Regions from separate parts of the Kitasatospora sp. NPDC091276 genome, predicted to be linked through region 1. Evidence: riboswitches for the same ligand, from Rfam matches in the RefSeq annotation. Region 1 holds a riboswitch; the other holds the start of a gene.
The links. Region 1 has a riboswitch for S-adenosylmethionine ahead of AB0O19_RS09225 (aminotransferase class V-fold PLP-dependent enzyme). Riboswitches for the same ligand answer to the same signal wherever they lie in the genome.
Positions count from the first base shown of each region.

Region 2: it holds a riboswitch for S-adenosylmethionine, as region 1 does, so the genes downstream of both, thrC (threonine synthase) here and AB0O19_RS09225 (aminotransferase class V-fold PLP-dependent enzyme) in region 1, are expected to answer to the same signal.

Region 1 covers NZ_JBFBFU010000006.1:3,556-6,927, forward strand. Annotated here, with positions in the region: gene AB0O19_RS09215 (hypothetical protein) at 1-160, shown strand, start outside; gene trpD (anthranilate phosphoribosyltransferase) at 281-1,357, shown strand; SAM riboswitch class IV at 1,465-1,582, shown strand; gene AB0O19_RS09225 (aminotransferase class V-fold PLP-dependent enzyme) at 1,636-3,015, shown strand; gene AB0O19_RS09230 (Lrp/AsnC ligand binding domain-containing protein) at 3,043-3,324, opposite strand; gene AB0O19_RS09235 (rhomboid family intramembrane serine protease) at 3,366-3,372, opposite strand, start outside.
Region 2 covers NZ_JBFBFU010000007.1:5,151-8,522, reverse strand. Annotated here, with positions in the region: gene AB0O19_RS10885 (MoaD/ThiS family protein) at 1-94, opposite strand, end outside; gene thrC (threonine synthase) at 135-1,415, opposite strand; SAM riboswitch class I at 1,433-1,569, opposite strand; gene AB0O19_RS10875 (glucosyl-3-phosphoglycerate synthase) at 1,717-2,718, shown strand; gene AB0O19_RS10870 (trehalose-6-phosphate synthase) at 2,769-3,372, shown strand, end outside.

The DNA of each region.
Region 1 (3,372 bases):
GGTGCTGGTGCTGATCGGCCGGCCGCAGGACTCCTGGCTGGCCGCCTGGAGCCGGGCCGACGCCGCGATCTCGCGCCCGGTGGACCCGGTGGCGCTGGCCGAGGCGGTCGCCACCCTGCTGCGGGCGCGGCTGGCCAAGCGGGCGCCCGTCAGCCGCTGAGCGGTGCCGTCTCAGGACCAGAGAAGACGCCGCCGCGGGAACCCCGCCGGTCGATAGGCTGACTCCATCCGTACGGACGTCCCCCCGACGCGGGGAACCCGACAACAGCTGGAGTCAGCCATGGTGAACGTGAACCCTGCGAACGGTGGTACCGCACCCGCGCAGGTGGTCCGCACCTGGCCGGACGTCCTGGCGGCGCTGTTGAAGGGGGAGGACCTCGACCGCTCGGCCACCGCGTGGGCGATGGACCGGATCATGAGCGGCGAGGCGTCCCCCGTCCAGGTGGCCGGGTTCATGGTGGCGCTGCGGGCCAAGGGCGAGACGGTCGACGAGATCACCGGCCTGGTGGACGCGATGTACGCGCACGCCGAGCCGCTGGACATCCCCGGCCCGGCCGTGGACATCGTCGGCACCGGCGGCGACCGGGCCAAGACCGTCAACATCTCCACCATGTCGGCGATCGTCGCGGCCGCGGCCGGCGCCAAGGTGGTCAAGCACGGCAACCGGGCCTCCTCCTCGGCCAGCGGCTCCTCGGACGTGCTGGAGAAGCTCGGCGTCCGCCTCGACCTGTCGGCCCGGCGGGTCGCCGAGATCGCCGAGGAGGTCGGGCTGACCTTCTGCTTCGCGGCCAAGTTCCACCCGTCGATGCGGCACGCCGCCACCGCCCGGCGCGACCTCGGGGTGCCGACCGCGTTCAACATCCTCGGCCCGCTGACCAACCCGGCCAAGGTCACCTCGCACGCGATCGGCTGCTTCGACACCCGGCTCGCCGGACTGATCGCCGGCGTGCTCGCCCGGCGCGGCTCGACCGGCCTGGTCTTCCGGGGCGACGACGGCCTGGACGAGCTGACCATCACCACCACCTCGCAGGTGTGGATCGTGCGGGACGGGACCGTCACCGAGACCGCCTTCGACCCGCGGGACGTCGGCGTCGAGCTGGTCGGCATCGAGGCGCTGCGCGGGGCGGACCCCTCGTACAACGCCGAGGTCGCGCGGCGGCTGCTGGCCGGCGAGCGCGGGGCGGTGAGGGACGCCGTCCTGATGAACACGGCGGCGGCGCTGGTCGCGCTCGACCTGGGTGAGGCGCCGCTCACCGAACAGCTCGCGGCCGGCATGGCGCGGGCCGAGCGGGCCATCGACTCGGGCGCGGCGCAGGAGCTGCTGCGGCGTTGGTCGGAGGCCACCAGCCGGGTGTGAGGCGGTACTTGGGAGCCCGTGCCGGAACGCCGGCGCGGGCTCCTCGGCTGTCCGGATGGTGGATGCCTGTTTGACCACTCGCTGGGCGCGACCTAGAGTCTTGGCCAGGTCATGAGTGACAGCGTCAAGCCCCAGCTTGCTGTCCGGCAACCCTCCGTCCGTGGCGGGGTGCCCTGGGTGAGGACCGGGTCGCTCGGCGAATCGTCCGTGCGGCAAGCGCGGACGCCCGACGACTTAGCACTCCCGGGGTCCCACACCCCCAGAAGGAGTGCATCCTCATGTCGATCGCCACCGAAATCTGCGCCCCCCTCGCCGTCCTCGGCCACGACGTCCAGGTCCCGCTCGCCAGCGGCGAGAAGGTCGGGTACGCGGCCCTCGACTACGCGGCCAGCTCCCCGGCGCTCCAGCGGGTCTGGGACGACGTCTCCGCCTACGCCCCCTACTACGGCAGCGTGCACCGCGGCGCCGGGTACCTCTCCCAGCTGTCCACCGACCTGTTCGAGCAGAGCCGCCGCACCGTCGCCGAGTTCCTCGACCTGCGCGAGGGCGACCAGGTGGTCTTCACCCGGGCCACCACCGACTCGCTGAACCTGCTCGCCTCGGCCGTCCCGGCCGGGACCCGGGTGTTCGCCTTCGAGACCGAGCACCACGCCTCGCTGCTGCCCTGGGCGCACGCCGGGCTCGACGTCCACTACCTGCGCGCGCCGCGCTCGCACGCCGAGGCGGTCGCCGCCCTGGACGCCGCGCTCGCCGAGGCGCCCGAGGGCCCCAAGCTGCTCTGCGTCACCGGAGCCTCCAACGTGACCGGCGAGCTGTGGCCGGTCGCCGAGCTGACCGGGACCGCGCACCGGCACGGCGCCCGGGTGGTGCTGGACGCCGCCCAGCTGGCCCCGCACCACCGGGTCTCGGTGCGCGAGCTGGACGTCGACTGGATCGCCTTCTCCGGCCACAAGATCTACGCGCCCTTCGGCGCCGGCGTGCTGGCCGGCCGGGCGGACTGGCTGGACGCGGCCGACCCGTACCTGGCCGGCGGCGGGGCGACCCGGACGGTGGCCCGGGAGAGCGACGGCTCGGTGGCCGTCCAGTGGCACTCCGGCCCGGCCCGGCACGAGGCCGGCTCGCCGAACGTCATCGGCGCCTACGCGATCGCCTCGGCCTGCCGGGCGCTGAGCGAGGCGGGCTTCGACGCGCTGGAGGCCCGGGAGCGGCAGCTGATCGCCCGGCTGACCGCCGGGCTGGCGGAGATCCCGCAGGTCAAGGTGCTGACCCTGTTCGGCGCCGAGGCGGCCCGGGTGGGCGTGCTGTCCTTCGTCGTCCAGGGCTGGAACAGCTCGCACTTCTCGGCCGCGCTGTCCGCCGAGTACGGCATCGGGGTCCGCGACGGCCTGTTCTGCGCGCACCCGCTGCTGCGCACCCTGCTCGGGGACGAAGAGGTCTCCCCCTCCGAGTGCGGGGCGCCCGAGCCGTCGCTGCCCGGCGAGCGCAGCCTGAACGCGATCCGGGTGAGCTTCGGGGCCGGGACCCCGGACGAGCACGTCGACCGCTTCCTGACCGCCGTGCGCGAGCTGGTCACGGACGGTGCCGCGTGGAACTACCGCAACGAGGGCGGGCGCTGCGTCGCCACCGTGCAGGTCGACCGGGGGCGTCAGCAGGGCTGAGGGGCCCGGTCGGCGGGGCCGAGGGGCCTACTCGTCCAGGCCGAGGGCGAAGGCGGCCTCGAGGTCGTGCTGGGAGTAGGTGCGGAAGGCGATCTGGGTCTCGGTGTGGGCCACGCCCGGGACCTTGTTCAGCCGGCCCGGGATGACCGCGGCCAGATCGTCGTGCCGGCGCACCCGGACCATCGCCACCAGGTCGTAGCCGCCGGTCACCGAGTACACCTCGCTGACGCCCTCGATGGCCGCGATGGCTTCGGCGATCTCCGGGATGCGGTCGACACTGGTCTTGATCAGGACGATGGCGGTGATCACTGTTCGGGCTCCTTTGTGGGGTGCCGCCAGCGTATCGGGCGTCAGCCG
Region 2 (3,372 bases), on a different contig from region 1:
TGACCTCGCCCAGGGTGGCGCCCTCGGCGGCCACCTCGGCGGCGCCGCCGGTGTAGGTGCGCAGGATGGTGGGGATACGGACGTTGGCGCTCATGGTTCTCCTAGCGGACAGGGCCCAGCGGGGTGGGGGGTGTTCAGGCGGACGCGAGGCCGGCGTCGTGGAAGGACGCCAGGGTCGGGCGGATGACGGCGGTCATCCCGGCCCCGGCGACGGCGTCCAGGGTCTTCAGGCCGTCGCCGGTGTTGATCGCGACGGTCTCCTTGGCCGGGTCCAGCTGGCCGGTCTCCACCAGCTTCTTCAGCACGCCGACGGTCACCCCGCCCGCGGTCTCGGCGAAGACGCCCTCGGTCCGGGCCAGCAACCGGATCGCGTCCACCACCTCGGCGTCGGTGACGTCCTCGACCGCGCCGCCGGTGCGCCGGGCGATGTCCAGCACGTACGGGCCGTCCGCCGGGTTGCCGATCGCCAGCGACTTGGCGATGGTGTCCGGCTTGACCGGGCGGATCACGTCCTGGCCGGCCTTGAACGCCGCCGACACCGGGGAGCAGCCCGCCGCCTGGGCGCCGAAGACCTTGTACGGCCGGTCCTCGACCAGGCCGAGCCTGATCAGCTCCTGCAGCCCCTTGTCGATCTTGGTCAGCTGGGAGCCGGAGGCGATCGGGATGACGATCTGCTCCGGCAGCCGCCAGCCGAGCTGCTCGCAGATCTCGTACGCCAGCGTCTTGGAGCCCTCGCCGTAGTACGGGCGCAGGTTGACGTTGACGAAGCCCCAGCCCTCGCCGGCCGGGTCGCCGATCAGCTCCGAGCAGAAGCGGTTCACGTCGTCGTAGTTGCCCTCGATGCCGACCAGCTCGCCGCCGTACACCCCGGCCATGACGACCTTGCCCTGCTCCAGGTCGTGCGGGATGAACACGCAGGACTTGAAGCCGGCCCGGGCGGCCGCCGCGCCCACCGCGCCGGCCAGGTTGCCGGTGGAGGAGCAGGAGAGCGTCGTGAAGCCGAAGGCCCGCGCGGCCTCGATGGCGCAGGCCACCACGCGGTCCTTGAACGAGTGGGTCGGGTTGCCCGAGTCGTCCTTGATGTGCAGCTGCGCGGTGAAGCCCAGCTCGCGGCCCAGGTTGTCCGCCTTGACCAGCGGGGTCCAGCCGGGGTTCAGGTTGGGCTTGGTGGCGACGTCGGCCGGGACGGGCAGCAGCGGCGCGTAGCGCCAGATCGAGCTCGGGCCGGCCTCGATCCGGCGGCGCAGCGCCTCGGCGTCCTCGCTGCCGAAGTCGTACGCGATCTCCAGCGGGCCGAAGCACTCCAGGCAGGCGAAGCTCGGACCGAGCGGGAAGCGGGTGCCGCACTCCCGACAGGACAGCGCGGTGGCGGGGCCGAGGTCCACGGATGCGGGTGCGACAGTGTCGATAGCCATGATGGCGGAGGCCTCTCTCCTCATCTTCCCCGTGGCACGGTCGCGCCACAGGCCGGAATTGGCACCTGTCCCGCCGGGGCCTGTCGACAGACAGCCGCGCGAGAAGGTTGCCGGGACGTCAACGGGCCGTTCCCTCAGTCCCTCTGGATGAGCTTGTGAAATTGTGGTGGTGCTCAACGGCGACCCCGGCGTGCAAAGGTCCGGCCGCTGTACGAAGACTGTATCCGAAGGCGTCAACCCCGAACGGGATCGTCCGCCACGCGAGATGGCGCGTCCCACCGACCCCGCCGAGGAGAGTCCCGTGCCCGCCGAACCGACCCCCGCGCTGCTCCCGCAGGCGGCGTCCTGGCTGCGCCGCCGCTCGTGGAGCGCGGTCGACCGGCCGGTGCACTCCCTGCTGGAGGCCAAGCGCCGGACCGGCCACACGGTCAGCGTGGTGCTGCCCGCGCTGGACGAGGAGGCCACCGTCGGCGACATCGTCCGCACCATCCGCCGCGAGCTGATGGAGCGCCTCCCGCTGGTCGACGAACTCGTCGTGGTCGACTCCGGCTCGGCCGACGCCACCGCCGCCGTCGCCGCCCGGGCCGGCGCCCGGGTGGAGTACCGCGACGCGATCCTGCCCCGGCTGCCCGCCGTCCCCGGCAAGGGCGAGGTGCTCTGGCGCTCGCTGCTGGTCACCCGCGGCGACATCATCTGCTTCGTCGACGCCGACCTGCGCGAGTTCGACCCGGCCTTCGTCTCCGGCATCCTCGGCCCGCTGCTGACCGAACCGGACATCCAGCTGGTCAAGGCCATGTACGACCGGCCGCTGGAGACCGAGGGCGCGGTGGTCCCGGCCGGCGGCGGCCGGGTCACCGAACTGGTCGCCCGCCCGCTGCTCAACCTGCACTGGCCGGAACTCGCCGGTTTCGTCCAGCCGCTCGGCGGCGAGTACGCGGCCCGCCGCGCGCTGCTCGAACGGCTCCCCTTCCCCACCGGCTACGGCGTCGAACTCGGCCTGCTGGTCGACGCGCTGGAGACGGTCGGGCTGGACGCCCTGGCCCAGGTGGACGTCGGCGTCCGGCACCACCGGCACCAGGACGGCCAGGCCCTCGGCCGGATGGCCGCCACCATCTACCGCACCGCCCTCGAACGCCTCGACCGCACCCACCGGCTGAAGGCCTCGGCCGACCTGGTCCACCCGCTGCTGACCCAGTTCACCCGCGACCCGCAGAGCCGGGAGTTCACCGCCCACACCCACCCGGTGACCGCCCTGGAACGCCCGCCCATGCACACCGTGCCCGAGTACGCGACCCGACACTGAACACCCACCGAAAGGGTTTGCCGCTCCGGAGCCCCGGCAACGTACCAACCATGGGCGATCTCACGACCGAACGTTCGAGTGCGACCGGCACCGCCCCCGTCCTGGTGGCCTCCAATCGGGGACCGGTGTCGTTCAGCACCGCGGACGACGGCACGCTGACCCTCCGCCGCGGCGGCGGAGGCCTGGTCTCCGGCCTCTCCGCCATCGACGACCCCGACGCCGTCTGGGTCTGCGCCGCCCTCGGCGCGGCCGACCGGCAGGCCGCCAGAGGGGCCCCGGACGGCCGCCTCGACCTCGCCGGGCACGACGTGGGCGGCCAGGCCGTCCGCATGCTGGACATCGATCCCGACACCTTCGCCCGCGCCTACAACGGCGTCGCCAACTCCACCCTCTGGTTCGTCCACCACCTGCTCTACGCCACCCCCACCGCCCCCGCCTTCGACGCCGGGTTCCGCACCGAGTGGGCCGCCTACCGCGCCTACAACGCCGCCTTCGCCGAGGCGCTGGCCGCCGAGGCCGCCCCCGGGGCCGCCGTGCTGGTCCAGGACTACCACCTCTCGCTGACCCCTGCCCTGCTCCGCGCCGCCCGCCCCGACCTGCGGATCGGCCACTTCTCGCACACCCCGTGGGCCCCGCCCGAGTACTTCCGGCTGC